DNA from 4 places in the Paenibacillus sp. GYB004 genome. Region 4 is predicted to be linked to each of the others. Evidence: riboswitches for the same ligand, from Rfam matches in the RefSeq annotation. Region 4 holds a riboswitch; each other region holds the start of a gene.
What was found. Region 4 has a riboswitch for cyclic di-GMP ahead of PV433_RS26535 (HD-GYP domain-containing protein). Riboswitches for the same ligand answer to the same signal wherever they lie in the genome.
Positions count from the first base shown of each region.

Region 1: it holds a riboswitch for cyclic di-GMP, as region 4 does, so the genes downstream of both, PV433_RS25510 (hypothetical protein) here and PV433_RS26535 (HD-GYP domain-containing protein) in region 4, are expected to answer to the same signal.
Region 2: it holds a riboswitch for cyclic di-GMP, as region 4 does, so the genes downstream of both, PV433_RS00775 (hypothetical protein) here and PV433_RS26535 (HD-GYP domain-containing protein) in region 4, are expected to answer to the same signal.
Region 3: it holds a riboswitch for cyclic di-GMP, as region 4 does, so the genes downstream of both, PV433_RS30405 (hypothetical protein) here and PV433_RS26535 (HD-GYP domain-containing protein) in region 4, are expected to answer to the same signal.

Region 1 covers NZ_JARBDB010000059.1:72,039-76,312, forward strand. The annotation lists gene dapA (4-hydroxy-tetrahydrodipicolinate synthase) at 1-248, shown strand, start outside; gene PV433_RS25505 (class I SAM-dependent methyltransferase) at 337-1,179, shown strand; cyclic di-GMP riboswitch class I at 1,254-1,340, shown strand; gene PV433_RS25510 (hypothetical protein) at 1,479-1,682, shown strand; gene PV433_RS25515 (DUF3298 and DUF4163 domain-containing protein) at 2,235-2,864, shown strand; gene PV433_RS25520 (hypothetical protein) at 3,309-3,626, shown strand; gene PV433_RS25525 (ABC transporter ATP-binding protein) at 3,865-4,274, opposite strand, start outside.
Region 2 covers NZ_JARBDB010000002.1:163,566-167,839, reverse strand. The annotation lists gene PV433_RS00785 (universal stress protein) at 183-629, shown strand; gene PV433_RS00780 (sporulation protein YjcZ) at 814-936, shown strand; cyclic di-GMP riboswitch class I at 1,256-1,354, shown strand; gene PV433_RS00775 (hypothetical protein) at 1,555-1,848, shown strand; gene PV433_RS00770 (pirin family protein) at 2,175-2,951, opposite strand; gene PV433_RS00765 (MarR family winged helix-turn-helix transcriptional regulator) at 3,260-3,703, opposite strand; gene PV433_RS00760 (nitroreductase family protein) at 3,780-4,274, opposite strand, start outside.
Region 3 covers NZ_JARBDB010000067.1:76,091-80,364, reverse strand. The annotation lists gene PV433_RS30415 (YwaF family protein) at 1-649, opposite strand, end outside; gene PV433_RS30410 (methyl-accepting chemotaxis protein) at 1,125-2,876, opposite strand; cyclic di-GMP riboswitch class I at 3,089-3,174, shown strand; gene PV433_RS30405 (hypothetical protein) at 3,238-3,504, shown strand; gene PV433_RS30400 (hypothetical protein) at 3,623-3,850, shown strand; gene PV433_RS30395 (MOSC domain-containing protein) at 4,056-4,274, opposite strand, start outside.
Region 4 covers NZ_JARBDB010000060.1:150,780-155,053, reverse strand. The annotation lists gene aspS (aspartate--tRNA ligase) at 1-865, shown strand, start outside; gene PV433_RS26540 (tRNA threonylcarbamoyladenosine dehydratase) at 1,044-1,796, shown strand; cyclic di-GMP riboswitch class I at 2,236-2,378, shown strand; gene PV433_RS26535 (HD-GYP domain-containing protein) at 2,487-3,128, shown strand; gene PV433_RS26530 (hypothetical protein) at 3,467-3,712, shown strand; partial or broken gene PV433_RS26525 (ATP-binding protein) at 3,723-3,929, shown strand; gene PV433_RS26520 (hypothetical protein) at 4,090-4,274, opposite strand, start outside.

The DNA.
Region 1 (4,274 bases), on a different contig from region 4:
ATACGGGCCGTTTCGTCGAGGTATATGAGCAGTTCTCTCGGGGCTGCTGGCCGGAAGCGAGGGAGAAGTTCGATAAGCTGGTGCCGCTGATCGGCCTGCTGTTCGCCGAACCGAACCCTTCGCCGGTAAAATGGATGATGAAGCAAACCGGACTGCTGCTCTCGGATCGGGTAAGGCTTCCGATGATGCCTGTCAGCGAAGGACTGGAGCGGAAGCTGGCAGAATTGCTTACATGTAATAGGCAGTAACTATAAATACTATCCATTTCATATATTGGACCAATAACGAAACATCCTTCACAATTACTACTAAATAGAAGGAAGGATGTGCGTGAAGATGAGAATGGAACCCTATGGTCAGAAAGACGGAGATGGTGTGAGTGCCGCAACAGGTGGTACGGGTGCCGGGGGACGTCCGGAGTCGTCCCATGGCTGGGATGCCGCCTTGTACGATTCGAGACTCGGATTTGTGTCCGAGTTCGGCAAATCGCTGGTCGATCTGCTGGATGTACAACCGGGCGAAGCGGTGCTTGACGTCGGCTGCGGAACCGGCGATTTGTGCCGGGTGCTGGCGGACCGGGGAGCGGTGGTACACGGGATCGATTTCTCGGCGGAGATGATCGAAGCGGCCCGGGCGAAATATCCGGGGCTGGTCTTCGAGGTTGCGGACGGCCAATCGTATGAGACGGACCGGCGGTTCGACGCCGTATTATCCAACGCCGCCCTTCACTGGATGACAGATCCGGAAGGCGTTGTCCGGGCCGTCCGGAACGTCCTTGTCCCTGGCGGGCGTTTTGTAGCCGAGTTCGGCGGGAAGGACAACGTTGGCGCGATCGTTGCGGCGATCTACCGGACGCTGGAGAGCTTCGGCGTCGATCCGGAGCCGCGCAATCCGTGGTATTTTCCATCGGTCGGACAATATGCGTCACTGCTTGAAGCTTCCGGCTTCCGTGTCGGATATGCGCTGCACTATTCGCGGCCGACTCCGCTGGAGGACGGCGAGAGGGGAATGGACCATTGGCTGGATATGTTCGGCGGCGCCTTTTTCACCGGACTGACCGATACCCGGAAAGAAGAAGCGTACGAGGAAGTGAAACGTTTGGCGCGCCCGGTCTTGTTCCGGGAAGGACGCTGGGTGGCCGATTACTGGAGGCTGCGGATATTGGCATTTGCGCCTTAAGTCTCAAAATAGTCCAAAATGCCTATTAATGACTCCGGAAATTTGTGGTACTATGGGCATAGTTGATAGGAATTATCGGATAAAGGCAAACCTGGGCGAAAGCCAGGGGCGCAAAGCCACGGGTCTACAGCGAACTTCGCCATGACAGCCGGGTTGCCCATAAGCTGATGCATGTCGTCATCAAACCGGACGGACGTCGCTTTAGGGCGTCGTCTTTTTTTGTGTCGGAGGCTTAGGAACGCTTGGAGAGAAGCGGTGCCTGACGTCATTCGTGACCTTAATCTGGGGGTGATGCGCGTATGAACGACGAAGTAATGCAGTTGAAAACCGATTTGCACCGGTTAACGGTCGAACTGATCGGCAATTGCAAATATTGCTCCTTAATTTCCTCGAATGTGGAGTACAAAACCCCCATTTATTGCACCAAGTTTACCGGTCCCATCCATCCGACCTGCGTCAATGTGACGACCTGCTTGTCATGCCAGGAATACAAAGGAAACTAAGTCCGAATCGAGCCGAATACGAACAAAGGGAGCCTTCCGGACGCAGGGAGGTTTTTTTGATAGTTCAGAGCCTCTTTCCCGGTCGAGTCAGCAAGTGTCGCATCGACACGGAATAGGAGCGGTGGAAGGTAACTTTTCCCTTTCCACTTGGTTGTCCATAATGAATCGACAGCCTCGCCGAAGCCTCCTATTTTGTTCAGAGCCGCGTGCATACATTTCCCCGCGGGGCATACGGTTCAGCGAAGAGGAACACTCTTGCCCGCAAGAACGAGGTTTACGGTTTCGAGCCTCATTGAAGACGAGTATGTTGCCGTCAACCCCCATCAACGAGCGGCTCCCGACCGAAGGTGCCCACTGTCTCCCGTGCACCTAACGTATAGCTCGTACATCAAAGGATCGCCCGGACGTTTTTATCGAAAGGTTTTTCTCAAATCATGCGAGGCTTAATTGTGGCTTCTCCCGGAAAAATACAATCTTGCGCGCACCTTTTCCTTGCTGCTGAATATCGGTAGTACTAGGCGAAGATCCGCGAGGAGGAGGTGTACCGTCGCCATGATGGAATTCCGCAATTTATCGGCCCAAATATCGAAAAAAGTGATGATCAAGCCGCGGCTGCAAATCCGCTATCCGCAGCTGACCGGGCTGCCGAACCGGAAAGCGCAGCATGAGATCAACGACCGGATTCTGAAGCTCGTCTACCAGATGATTCGCGATCAGGGGTATGTCGAGGACCAAAACAAGGAAATGACCGGCATCTATGAGGTCATGCTGAACGAAAACGGGCTGATCAGCATTGTGTTCCAAAACTACGCCTATGCAAAAGGAGCGGCTCACGGCATCACGCTGCAAAAGTCGCTGACGATGGACTTGTGGGACGGGGACGATTACGATTTTGATGATCTGTTCCGCGATGGGAGCGGGTATAAGGCACATATTGACGCGATTCTAAAGCGGCAAATCGAGGAGAACGACATGCCGATCCTGGAAGGTAAAGCGTTCAAGGGAGTCGGTCCGGATCAGGACTATTATTTAACTCCGAGCGAGCTTGTCGTGTATTTCCAATTGTACGAATATACGCCCTACGCTTACGGGTTCCCGACGTTCCCGATTCCGTATACGGAAATAGCGGATATAGCCGATCCCGAAGGACCGATCGGCAAGCTTCAGCACGCCGTGGTCTGAAGATTCGGCGCACGTAATTTGGGGTACACAATGTACAGAATCGTTTTTGAGCGGTTTGCCGCTCTTTTTTTATACACGGCTTTGGACGAGCGAGCTATTGCGACTTCTGTCCTCCGGCGTAAAAAACGCAAACCCGCAGGTCGAGCTTATGAGCTTAAGGTCTTGAGCTAATGAACCGTATCGTTCTTATAGCCGTAACAAGACTTCATAACAGATCTAACGAATCCCAGCTACCTTATGGAGTTGAACATGGGCGGGAGTGCGAACTGATGCAGGAAATAGCATCTCTGGAGTTCGTAACAAATCCAAATCGCTGCATGTTAGCCAAATAAGGGGTCCTAGGTTCGTAAGCCCGTAAGCCCCGTAAGCTGATTATTTTGCAGCTTTGAAACCAAGTCCCATTTTCTGCGTAATAACAACCAAAAGGCGAAGGAGGATACGCCAATGTTAAAACGAATGCTACAAGATTTATTGCATAAGAAGCTGAGCTCCAAAAGACACTATTCGAGATATTCCAGCAGCGACTACTATAAGAGACAAGGCGGTTACCCGCCGCATTACCCGAACTATCCGAATCAGCACCCGAATCAGTATTCGAACCAATACCCAAACCAATATCCGAACCAGAACCCGAACCAGTACCCAAACCAGCATCCGAACCAATATCCAAACCAATATCCGAACCAGCATCCGAACCAGTATCACCATAATCAGGGTTACAAGTACTACAGGCGCAAGCATAAAAGCTATTCCAGCTCGTAGGAACGGGCGGCCCCCGGCGCGGACTAGGCACACTATGCAGAGTTCCATACACGAGGGGCTGTCCCCAAATGCCCGGCAGTACTGGAGCGAGCTCCAAACCGAGCTCCGAAACCGAAAGGACCTCAATTCCACGGCCAAGTGGAGGATGAGGTCCTTTTTGCAGGGAAATACCGATTGAACAATTTCTCCGGCCCTTACGTTTTGCTTCGAATCTCCCCATCGACAATGGAAAAGTGCGTCATCCATCCGTTCGTGGCGAATGCGTCAAATACAATTGTTTGATGACCCGATCGATCGTCAGCTCCTGAACGGACATATCGAGCAGCGTGCACATGCCGTTCATCGTCGCGATAAATTCGCTGATATTCAGAACGCCCGTGTTCAACTCGATTTCGGCCTCATGCTCGGACAGCATCCGTACCACGGTAACGCCGGGTATTTGCAGCTCGGGGAAAGGCTCCGCGGTCAGCAGACGGATCATTTTCCCGCCGCCGACATGGCCCCGCATCGCTTGAATCGTATCGTCGAAGACGACTTCGCCGTGATTGACTACGATGACGCGCTCGGCCAAATGCTCGACATCGTCGAGATCGTGGGTCGTCAGGATGAAGGTGACGCCTTTGCGGTTCATCTTCAGAATGAACTCGC
Region 2 (4,274 bases), on a different contig from region 4:
TAATCGGAATTCAGGGGACGGCTTAAGTCGGAGCGGATGAAGCGTGACTGTTTCGACCGTGGCATACTGGGGTATAGATGTAGGATGTACTGCAATCGATAGTGATGTTTCTCACAGTGTCCGGACATGACGAGTGGTACGCTGGAGTAAGAACGATCTATCCAACAAAAGAGGTGCTGTATATGCCATTTCAACATGTACTGGTCGCATATGACGGATCGGAGCAAGCCCAGTCGGCGCTCTTGCGCGCAAAGGAGCTCGTTCGCAGCATACCGGGCTCGCGGCTTACGATCGCCCATGTATTCCATTATCCGAACCTGGTCGTAGGCGAAGCGATGATCGCCGCGCCGGTGCGCATGGAGCTGGACGAGTTGTCCGACTCGGAGAGAACGCTGGACGAAGCCAAAGAGCTAGCGACGGATTTGCCGAATGCGGCGACTGCGCTGCTTCAAGGAGACCCGGCGCGCGCCCTGCTCGATTACGCCGAAGAGCTGCAAGCGGATCTGATCGTAATCGGCAGCAGAGGGCTCAGCACGCTGAAGGAGCTGTTCCTCGGCAGTGTCAGCCATTATGTGGTGCAGCATGCGAAAGTCCCCGTTCTTGTCATCAAAAATCCGGACGATCTGTAAGCGGAGTGCCGCAAACCGGTATTGATAAAAAATTACGTTCGCCGGGACATCTGTACAGTCCGTTACCCGCCCCTCCTCATATTGTAGATCGTGTGGTTCATTCATCTCGACTGTCAATCGGGCCGCCCGGCCGGTTGCAACGGATGTCGGCCGCACAATCATGAAATATCGAGGAGGACTGACCATGGGATACGTTGGCGGTGCAGGATGCGGTTGCGGCCCGGGAGTTGGAGGCTTGTTTACTTCGACAGGCGTAATTCTGGTACTGTTCATCTTGCTTGTTATCGTCAGCCGGGCTTGGATCTAAGGGCTGATGGGCAAGCCGGGGAATCGGGTTAACGCCCGATTCCTTTCTTTTTGGAGAGGAACGTGTCCGTTTTTTAGCGGACTGAATCATCTGGCTCCCAGGAAAAACTCATTTTGCGCAGAGCCATTCATCGCGAAAAAGGATAAAAATAGTAACCATATGGAATATACCGGGAATAGTTGTCGAAAAAAAGAAGAAAATTGTAAATAATCGGGGCGTTTTTCCCGGAAATAGGTACAAAGGAGGATGCGAAGAAGGGGCTTCTCCCCTATTCTAAGAAGGAAGACGCGATACATACCATACCTAACTTCGATTACCTCCCGACAAACGGCAAACCCGGCTAAAGCCGGCGACGCAAAGCTAGAGGGGCTAAAGCAGCAGGTCGGAATCGACCTTGCCAAGCCAGCCAGCTGCCGAACGATTTGGATCGGAGTTTTTTGTAATATAGGAAGTTGTGCCAAGCAATTTCTTATGGATAACGGGAGCTTCCAAAGGAACAGCGATGGGCTACGAAGCAGGTCTGCGCTTTTGGGGGATTTTTTTGTATGCCAGGGGTCGGGGAACGGGAGCAGGACCAGTATCGGCTCTTCATCACTTGGGCGAAGGAGCTGAATCATTATGGAGGAACGGCACGCATCGGCGGAGCAAGGGTATTACCTGAAGATGGGGAACGACTTTGTCGGCATGTATCGTTCGAAGGAAGGGCCGAAGCTTTTTTTTAACCGGGACAAGTACCGGCTAAACGATTCGAAGTGGGATGTAGAGCTCGTCGTCGGGCGGCACAACAATCTGTTTATTTTTTATTGGCAGGGCGAGAGGAAGATTTCGTTCCGGTTCAGCAAAAATTTGGATCGGGTCATTCAATTGTACCGGCTGCTTCAAGAATATTTGGCCGCTCCACGGACGGTATAGGAGCGGATCTTCCGGGTCGGCCGTGACGGCCGGACCGTACACGGGATAAAGCAGCTTTCGTGCCATGCGTGGCGCGAGAGCTCTTTATCCCGTTTTTTTCTGCCGCCGCCAGCGCCCGGGTTATGCTTTCCGCCGCCGGAACACGCAGTCAGGGCAGGTCCGCAAGCGTCTCCTGCCTTGACTGACGGCACATCCGTGCATACCGACTCATTTATTTATGAAGTGCAAAGCATACCGGGGTATTGGATTAGGAGTCCGGTTTTCGCAGCTTATGCATGTGAGGCTGCTCGTTGCCGGCTTCGACAGAGAGCCGGTATCCGGTGCGATCAGCGTTTGTTATACAGCGGATAATCGGTTTCCGAAGGCACCTCGATCGCGACGAGTCGCAGAGCTTCATCTGCCGCTGCTCTCACAACGGTTGAGCCGCTCGTCCCGCCAGCGTCCAATACGGCGAAATCTTTGGAATGCAGCGCCGCCGACGCTTCGTCATCGGCCGAACCGAGAGATCCGGTGCCGCGAATCGCCAGAACCGCCATCGAACGTCCCGCCGCCAGCTCCAGCACATATTCGCCGCCTGCCTGTATCGTAATATCCCGCATATGCGCTTCCACCTTCAGCGCTACCGGCGATTGCCCGCCGATGACTTCTTTGACGGTGACGCCCTCGTGTTCTTGAACCGGGAACTGCTCGTGCTCGAATTGGCGATAGGTCGGCTGATCGTAACGTGTTTGGCGAAGATCGGGCTCGAACCAGATCTGAAATCCTTCCATATCCGGTCCGACAAAACGTTCCTCGTGGGAGACGCCCGATCCCGTCTGCATCACTTGCGCTCCGCCGGCCCCTATCGTGCTCTTGGTGCCCAGCGAGTCTCCGTGCACAGCCTTGCCTTGGATCACATAGGTGACAATCTCGAAGGCCTGATGCGGGTGCGGGGGAATATAGCCATCCTCGGGCGTAAACGCCCACGCCCAGTAGAAGAGAGGACCGACACGTTTCACGGCACCGCCTTCACCGGGAAATCCGATCGGCTTCTGCTCGATAATTTTACCTCCGTCAAATGCTCCGGTTCCTTGCTGAGCGGGTGAAAAACGTTGAATATTCATAGCGAATCAGCCTCCATACCTAGAATAATGGCACATACACAACACACTTCGACAAAGACGGATAGGAAATTATATATTATTAAAAATCTTAATTTTAAGTTAAAAGGGTACAAAAAAATAGTATGCCGCAAGTATCTAGCAAACTGGGCTGTGTACGTGACGCTTGCGGCTGGGAGGTCAAACGCCGAATCGGACTTCGGAAATCGGGTCATGCAGGAAACCGAAGCGTTCCAAATGGCTAGCCGACTGCCGTTGCTACCCCGGACGGTTGTCTGACCGCCGGTCTGCCGGTCTGCCTAGCAGGACGCTCACTTGAAGCTATTTTCTGCGGTCAGGCCCAGCTTTTTGAGCAGCTCGGATGCCAGCTTTTGTTCTTCCGGCGTCAACCCGGAAACAGCTTCCTCAATTGCTTTCGTATGCTCCGGAAATGCGTTCTCCATAAACGCTTTTCCTTTCTCGGTAATCTCCGCGTAATAGACCCGCCTGTCTTCCGCACAGGCTACCCGTTCGGCGAGTTCCTTCTTCTCCAGCTTGTCGACAACGTAGGTAATGTTGCCGCTCGTCATCAATACTTTGCCGCCAATCTGCTGCAACGGCTGGCGCCCCTTATGATACAACAGCTCCAGAACGCCGAATTCGGTCCGGTTCAAGCCGTGCCTCCGGATATCCCGGTCGGCGTGCGCGTTTACCCATTGGCATGCTCTGGACAAGACGACGTACAGCTGCAGCGATTCGTTTCTCGGTGGAGTCATATCCCTCCGGCCTCCTTTCGCGGTATAATCGTCGCTTACGTTCCTAGCAGACTCATTATACCACCAGCGGATCGTGTTAGGAATGCGAGTCTGCCGCCCCGAACATCTCGTAGCGGACGAATTCCCCGACCGGTTTCCGGTAGCCCCGCGGCCTTTGGGATGAAGGATCTTCCTTGCCGATCGTGATCATCATGGCAGGCACCCAAGTATCCGGTATGTTTAAAATATCGCTTACCGCATCCGGCTCGAATCCGATCATCGGGCACGTGTCCCAGCCTTTGTCCTTCGCGGCCAGCATGAACAGCATCGCCGACAAGCTTGCGCTGCGGACGGCTTCCTCTCTCATGAAGGTGGCGCCGCGCTGCTCATAGAAGGAAACGGTCGATTCCACGGTGCTGTCGTACTCGCGCTGATCGATGACGCCGAGGTGGAGCAGTCCTTCGTTGATAGGACCGACATTCAGATGGGCGCGCGTATTACCGAGCACGACCAGAACAGCGGAGGCCGTATGAACTTTATATTGCTTATTTGCCGCTTCATATATTCGTTCCTTCCTCGCCGGGTCCCGAAC
Region 3 (4,274 bases), on a different contig from region 4:
CCTCGAGCGACAACAAATACCACGGATACGGACCTAACCAATCGAGCAGGGAAGGCGTTTCCGGCTTGCCGGAAAGAAACATGTAGTTGCCGCCGGTGACCGCATTGACGAACAGGATGACGGGGAGCAGCACGTTCAGAAATCCCATGGCAAGCAGCACCGAGCGGAAGGTCGGCCGGAAACGCTCGACCCAAACCATATAAAAAACGGCCAATAGAATCGCGATATGGGCGGCGAAAAATTCGAGAAACCGGAAATGAGGATAATCGTAATATAGCACCGGCGTCAACATCGCCTGCATCGCCCCTCCGATTCCTGTGAAGTAAGCGATTTCAAATAAAAGCCGGCTTTTGAAAAAAAGCATGAATACGCATAAGTACAAGGTGATACTGCAGAGCTCCAGCGGAAGCGTATCCTTGACGCTGTACACGTCCTCGGTCACATACCATACGTTTAGCGATAATTCCGACAAAGCGAGCACGCCGGCGAGAGCGTACCGGCCGTAACGGCTTCTGTTTCCGTACCGGAACCAGCGGCGCAACCCATACAGCATCAAGAGCAGGACGACCAGAACGGCCAGCGCTCCCAGATGGGAAGCGGAGTAAGCGGCAAATCCGGCCGGATCGTTCGCATCCAGAAAACGGTTCATTAGCACCCCCCCTTGCTTCTTTCTAGCGGTTCTTGCTTTATTATAACCATGAAATCTCCGGATTTTCCAGATAAATCCGTTTGAGGGTTCCGATCTTGTGCGATCAAGGATACGCAAAAAAAAGCGACCCGCAAGCAACGGGCCGCGGGTCGTAACATTTATATATGAAAAAAGGGGGTCGAGAATTAGTATAGCGCGCGAACATTAGAGAGAGATGAAAATCAGATTGCAGTTTGATTACAAATAAGGCGAGCCTTACTGGACGGGGCGATTATGCTCCTGAACGTCCGGAAATCCTTGTATCCCGGCGGCTGCGATGAAGCGCAAAAAAAGCGACCCGCAAGCAACGGGCCGCGGGTCGTAAACATTTATATATGAAAAAAGGGGGTCGAGAATTAGTATAACGCCCGAACATTAGAGTTCCATGAAAATAACATTTCAATTTGATTACAAAATAAGAAGGAGTCCGTGCGCTTTACGATTTGAATTTGTCGATTACGCTTCGCAGCTGCTGCGCCGTATCGTGCAAAGCGGTGGACGAGCGGACGATTTCTTCCATGGATGCGAGCTGCTCTTCCGAGCTGGCCGCGACTTGATGCGTGTACTCGGTCGCCTGCTTCGAGATGTGCGCCAGTTCGGCGATCGAGGCGCTTACCTCCTGCGAGCTCGCGGACATCTGCTCGGACGAGGCGGATACCTCCATAATCTGACGGGTTACCTCTTCGATCGAACCGACGATGCTCGTAAATAAACGGTCGACCGATTCGACGGTTTCGGACATGCCCTCCACTTCGCTGGCTCCCGTCTGCATCGTCTGGATCGCTTCGCGGGTCCCCGCCTGGATCGAATCGACGAGATCGTGGATCTGGACCGCAGCTTGTCGGGACTGCTCGGCGAGCTTGCGGATTTCACCGGATACGACGGCGAAGCCGCGGCCGTGTTCCCCGGCCCGGGCCGCTTCGATCGCCGCATTCAGAGAGAGCAGGTTCGTCTGTCCGGCGATGGTCGAGATGAGCGATGTAATCGATCCGATCTCGTCGGATAACCGGCCCAGCCGTTCCATAGAGCCGGACGCGCTGTTGACGGCACCCTGAATGGCCGTCATCTGTCGTCTGTTGCCGCGCACCTGCTCGCTTCCCTGTTCGGCGAGCAAGTACGCCTGATTGGACGAATCGGCTGCGGTTACCGCCGACTCCGCGATCCGCTGGACACCCTGCGCCATCTCCTCCATCGCTTTGGCGCTTTCCTCCGAGCTCGTCAACTGCCGCTCGGTACCGGCCGCTACCTGCTCGATCGACATGGCGACGTGGCGGGCAGCTTCCGATGTCTGCTCCGATCCTTCGTGCAGCGTCTCGGCGTTCTCGGCGACGACGTCCGACGTCTCGCGGATGCGCCCGATCATCTCGCGGATATTGCCGATCATGACGCCGAAGTAGGCGGCCAGCTCGCCGATCTCGTCCTTGCGCCGGATCGAGACCGATTCGGTCAGATCCCCGCCGGCCACTTTCTGAGTAATCCGGGTCAGTTCGCGAACCGGCCTGATGATCCATACGATGACGGCGATCATCATTGCCACGGCGATCGTCCCGGTGAGGAGGCCGACCAGCAAGCTGGTTCTCAGCTTGGCGTCCAGCTGATGCTGTACGTTGGCATAATCGAAATCAATACCCAAAATGGCCGTAACGCCGCCATTCTCATCGCGTATCGCACTCAAAATACTGACCCATGTTCCATAATCGTCGGAAAATACGTCGGATACCCCGATCTCGCCGCTCTCCGCCGCCCGGATCGCTTTCGTAAATGCCGGAGGCAGCTCGTACGGAGTGGAAGGCTGGAAGCCGGAATCGGCAAGCGATTTGTTCGCGAGCATGATCGTCATCGCGGTTTTGCCCCCGGATTCGATCGTTCCGGGATAGAGCAGATACGTATTGGCCACGCCGCCCGATCCGGTGTACAGGTCCATATAAGGTTGAATAAGGGCAATGCCCGGCTGTGCCGGATCGGCTTTTTTGTTGGTCTTGATAAAGTCTTTGAGCGAAGCGAACTTTCCGGCATGCTGCTCGACAGACTTGTGCACCATCTGCTGGTACTGTTTGAGCTCGTTATAATACTGATCCTTTTGCTGCAAATAAGAAATTGCGGCTTGTCCGGCCGTCATCAACAGTGCGCACAGCGCGGCGAAAAAGCTCAGCTTGGCAATGATGCTCCGGCTCCAATGAGTAGACATGCTCGTTCCCCCTGTATATGAATTTCCCTTCCGCCATCTCAGCATCCGGGTATACTTTTTATTCGACAAGAACCAACACAAAGTGAATAGTGCCAAAGCAGCAAAACGAGTGCTCGAATTTCATCTTGACTTTGGAAGATTTCGTCTAGATAAATGTCCCGTAATATTGTATAGTAAAAGGTAATACGGGTATGAAAGTGCGTTTCTGAGCAGGACGACAAAGGCAAACCGGACGAAAGTCCGGGACGCAAAGCCGACGGGCCTAAGGAGGATTCTCTAAGGCGGCCGGGTTGCCGAAAATGGTTGGAGGCGAAGCTGCTCCATCAACATTCGGTAGACTACACTTCTTAGGAGGAACTGTATGTTGAAGGAAAGATATTACTCGACGGTGGAGTATTTTGACAAATTTGGCAAAGTGAGCAAGCAGATCGACATCTATTGCGAGCTCGGCAAAAAACCGACTGTCGGCGATTTCGTCGAAGCGTTCAAAAATTCCGGTCATGAAGTGGAGCTTACCGATTTCTTGAATCTCACCTTCAAGCCAAGACAGCCGCTGGCTACTTCCGTTACGTCGATTAAAGTAGTCCGGACGATCAAAGATCATACGTTCAAGCCTTGTGCTTGCTAATAGAGGAAATATGGAAAGACCGGCAAAGTCCAGCCTTCGGATGAAGGTTGAGCCTTGCCGGTCTTTTTTGGGTAGATCAAAGTTTCCGCCGTACTAAAACGGGGATGGGGCCATCTGCTTGTCGAGTCAGCAAGTGCCGCAAGTGCTGCAAGTGCCGCAAGTGCTGCAAGTGCCGCAAGTGCCGCAAGTGCTGCAAATGCCGCAAGTGCTGCAAGTGCTGCAAGTGCTGCAAGTGCTGCAAGTGCTGCAAGTGCTCCAAGGCGGCAGTACTGCAAAGTCGCCTATCGTGGGCGGCCGTTTAGCTTTAGCCTGTTGTCCAGCTCCAAGCGGGGACAGAACCGAATAAGAGCGGTTTGTATGCTTTATTTTGTCCGAAAACCGGCCTGGACACGACTAAAGGCTCCTATTTGGTTGGTTAGAGTTGGTTAGTTAGCTCATTAGTTAATTAGTTAGCCAGTTTGCCATTTAGCCATTTAGCTAACTCGCACATATGTCGTTTCAGCGAAGCTAAACGCGCTCTGCTCGCAAAAAAGATGATGCAGAGCCGAGGGTTACGGCTTCCCGTTTAACCGCTCGCCTTCGGACGGTTCGGTTCCTGCGATTCGTTTCTCGAAAGAGGCCCGCCAGTTGCCCGACAGCTCCTCTACTGCTAGCAGGGCGGCGATCCCGTCCAGGTTGATCTTGTCGTGATGTTTGATCGTGTTGGCGTATTGAACGGTTATGCCGAGCGGGTGCCGGCGCTCCAAGGTCAGAGGGGCGCTCCGGTCGAA
Region 4 (4,274 bases):
GAATTCGGGCGTACAAGTATTCGCGAACGTAACGAAAAAAGGCGGCCAGGTCAAAGCGCTGAACGCCAAAGGCTGCGGAACGTGGAGCCGGAAAGAAATCGACGACCTGCTGCCGTTTGCCGCGCGTTACGGAGCCAAGGGTCTGGCGTGGATTCAAGTGAAAGACGGCGAGTGGAAAGGGCCGATCGTCAAGTTTTTCAGCGAGGAAGAAATCGCGGCGCTTAAAGAGCGTCTGGGCGCCGAAGAAGGCGACCTGCTGCTGTTCTCGGCCGATACGAAAAAAGTCGTCGCCGACGTGCTCGGCAACCTGCGTCTGAAAATCGGCCGCGATCTCGGCCTGATTGACGACAGCGTATTTAAATTCGCGTGGGTCGTCGACTTCCCGCTGCTCGGCTACGACGAGGAAGCAAAGCGTTATGTGGCGGAGCACCATCCGTTCACACGTCCGGTGGACGAGGATCTGTCGTATTTCGATACGGATCCGGGCCAAATCCGCGCTCAAGCCTACGACCTCGTGCTGAACGGCTACGAAGTGGGCGGCGGCTCGATGCGTATTTTCAAACGCGACGTACAGGAGAAAATGTTCCAGGCGCTCGGCTTCTCCCGTGAGGAAGCTCACGAGAAATTCGGCTTCCTGCTGGACGCGTTCGAATACGGCACGCCTCCGCACGGCGGCATCGCGTTTGGCTTCGACCGTCTGATCATGCTGCTGGCGGGCCGCACGAATCTGCGCGAAACGATCGCTTTCCCGAAAACGGCGAGCGCAACCGACCTGCTGATGAACGCGCCGTCCGAAGTCGATTCGAAGCAGCTTGAAGACTTGTCGATCAAGCTCGCTGTAAAGGAAGTAGCTGCCAAAGCTTAATAACTGCTGCGATATTAGCGCTTTTCCTGGGGTGAATCGTTTTCCATAACCGGGAAGCTAACCCTGTCACATAGCAGGCTCGTTATTTCACAACAGTCGATAATAGCATACGACGGGCCCGCTTCCGGAGCATTTCCTCCGGCGGCGGAGCGCCCGGATCTAGCGAAGGGGATTGAATATGCTGCATCAATTTTCGCGGACGGAACTGGCGATCGGCCCCGAAGGACTGGAAGTATTGAAGGGCAGCACGGTTGCCGTGCTCGGCATCGGCGGAGTCGGCTCGATTGCGGCGGAAGCGCTTGTTCGTACAGGCGTCGGCCGGGTCATCATGGTGGACAAGGATGTCGTCGATATCACGAATATTAACCGGCAGATCCATGCGCTGACGACTACCGTCGGGCAACCGAAGGCCGAGCTGATGCGCGACCGGGTCAAGCTGATCAATCCGGATTGCGATGCGATCGCGCTGCGGATGTTTTACACCGAGGAGACGTACGAGAAGTTTTTCGACTATCCGCTCGACTACGTGCTGGACGCCTCCGATACGGTGACATACAAGATCCATCTCATCAAAGAATGCCTGAAACGCAAAATACCGATCATCTCCAGTATGGGGGCGGCGAACAAGATGGACCCGACGCAGTTCCGTGTGGCGGACATCTCGCAGACGTCGGTCGACCCGCTCGCCCGCGTCATCCGCCAGAAGCTGCGCAAGGATGGGATCAAAAAAGGCGTCAAGGTCGTCTTCTCGACCGAGGAGCCGATTAAGCCGCGCGGCGACGTTACGCAGCGGATCGTGCCGGACAACGCTCCGGATATCCGCAAAGCGCAGCAGCCGCCGGCCAGCAACTCGTTCGTGCCGCCTGTAGCCGGCCTGATCATGGTCAGCGTCGTCGTACGCGATCTGCTCGAGAAAGCCGGGAAAGCCTGACGCCTAACCGGACCGTATATGGGGAGGAAACGAAACGGGGCTGTCGGCACATTCACTTTTGAGAATAGTGTGCGCCGTTCGAACCGATGTGCCTCGAGATAAAGGACTTCAGCCTCCACGTGACCGTGGAAGTTGAGGTCCTTTCGTTTGAAAACGGGGACGTTTTCCTGTGATCTGTGATGCAACACTTGAAATAGCCTTGTTTGATTTGGTTGCGATTCGTTTGGATGGTGACCGTTTATTCGACAAAAGACGAGCCTGATCGCTGCGAAAAACGCACTTAATTCGTGATTATACATTACAAATCGAGAGTATGTGAGGAATATCGACATTTTTTTCGATTTTGCATGACAAAAATATACAAATCGGTTACAATCAAACTAATTGCACATATTAAATAAAAACAATAGGATGATGGAACCAAATACTTGTTCATAATCGAATCCAAAGGCACACTTATCGAAAGATAAGGCCGCAAAACCATTGGGGCTACCATGTAATTTGTCCCATATTCGCGCCGGGGACCGCCGGGTGCGAATATGGGATGCAACCGTATTACGTCATGCCAGCCAGGTCGCCGAACTATGAGACGGGACCCCTCTAACCTGAGGGTTTTTTTGTTGATCGGAACCCCGTGATTATCAGGCTGACACACGATTTTAGCTTATTGCCGATGAAGGGGGAGAAGTAATGCTGTACGCGATCAACCGTCTTTTGCAGCGATTGTCGGATAAAGACAGGGAGACGTTCGAACATGTAGGCCGGGTCGGGGCGCTCGCCCAGTGCTGGGTCACGCATTATCCGTTGGCCGGACCGGAGGACCGGCAAGTTTTTATTGTGGGATGCTGTGTGCATGATGTAGGGAAAATTAAAATCGAAACAGCCATTTTGCAAAAAACGTGCAAGCTTGACCAGGGAGAATGGGACCGGATGCGGACGCATCCCGAATCGGGCAGCGAGCTGTTGATGCAGGAAGGGATGAAAGATGCCCGGCTGCTGGATATCGTCAAGTATCATCATGAGCGGTGGGACGGGTCCGGTTATCCGACGGGGCTCGGCAGCAGCCGGATTCCCCGGTTGGCCCGCATGTGCTCGATCGTGGACGCGTTCGACGCCATGACCTCGGACAGGCCTTACAAAAAAGGAAAAACGGTCGAACAGGCCAAAGAAGAACTTCTCGAGCAAAGCGGCATCCAGTTCGATGAAGAGCTGGTACTGCAATTTCTGAGCTTGCCGGATCATCTGTTGCGCAATCCTCCGGCGGTGAGGCTGGACGAAGTGGCGGAACAGGGAGATTTGTTTTACGAGTTGATCTCGTCCCGCAAAAACTGAATACGGCAGCTACGACCCTGCGCACAATCCGAAGCCCGAACCTGCCCGCCTCCTATCCAGGGAGCGGAGCGCGTTCGGGTTTTTATGAGTAAAGCGCCATGTAAGGGTAAGTTTTCTGCGAAGCTGAACCCTTCCTGTTGGAAGAAACCGCGGCATTCAACGAATTAAGGTGCCGTTAAGGTACGGTTTGAAGTCAGGTAAGCTTCGTCCGGTACAATACGACTAGTACAAAGTCGGAGGCGCGGCTGGAGAACGGCTGGATGGCCGCCGAACCCGTTGATGGCAGACACGTAAGTTTGACTTGTATCAGGTAATCAATGACCGGGAGGAGACTTATCTTGAAACTTTGGATGTGGATCGGAATTGGCGTCGGGACGTTGCTTGCAGGTGCGGTTATTTGGATCGGGGGGACGGCGTATTGGGCGAAACAAGCGAATGCCGACTATGTATGGAAATTCGTAACGAACAATCCGGAGAAGGCGGCCATTACGCTTCGGAGCGACGATCAAACGATTGCGCAGTCGAATTCGGACCGGGTCATGCCGCTGGCGAGCGCCGTGAAAACGATGATTGCGATCGAGTAAGCTCGACCGGCTGTTCGAGCGGTATTACCGGGGGACGAATACGGAAGGGGCGGGCAACGGTACCGGGCTGGGCATGGCGATCGCCAAGCAGCTTGTGCTGGAGCACGGAGGAACGATCAGGGTAACGAGTGAAGTGGGACGGGGAACGTGGGTTATTTTGACGTTCGGGCGGCAGGGTCGCATTTCCGGGAACGGGGCCAGGGAGATTGAAGAATAGGCTGTCGGAAACGGGGGCGAGCCGGCCTGATGGCGGACCGTACCCGTACAGTCCGGGGAGGCTGCAGCAGCTTGAGGAAGCCGCTGCTCGGCGGCCGGCCGGATGCGAAGCTTGCACGTACAGGTAGAGCTGGTGTGTCCCGACGGAATGGAGTTTGCTGTCAGCTTTGCGTCTTTTTCCTGCACCGCTTGGCGATCTGTTCGGTGACGACGAAGGCGAGCTCCTCGTTGCCGAATAAGGACAAGACACCGAGCACCGTCTCGTCGGGTACTTCCCCCGCTTCGTGCTTGGATACGGTCAAGTCGACGGCTTGCTGCAGGGCGGCATTTTCGGCCTGGTCCGGAT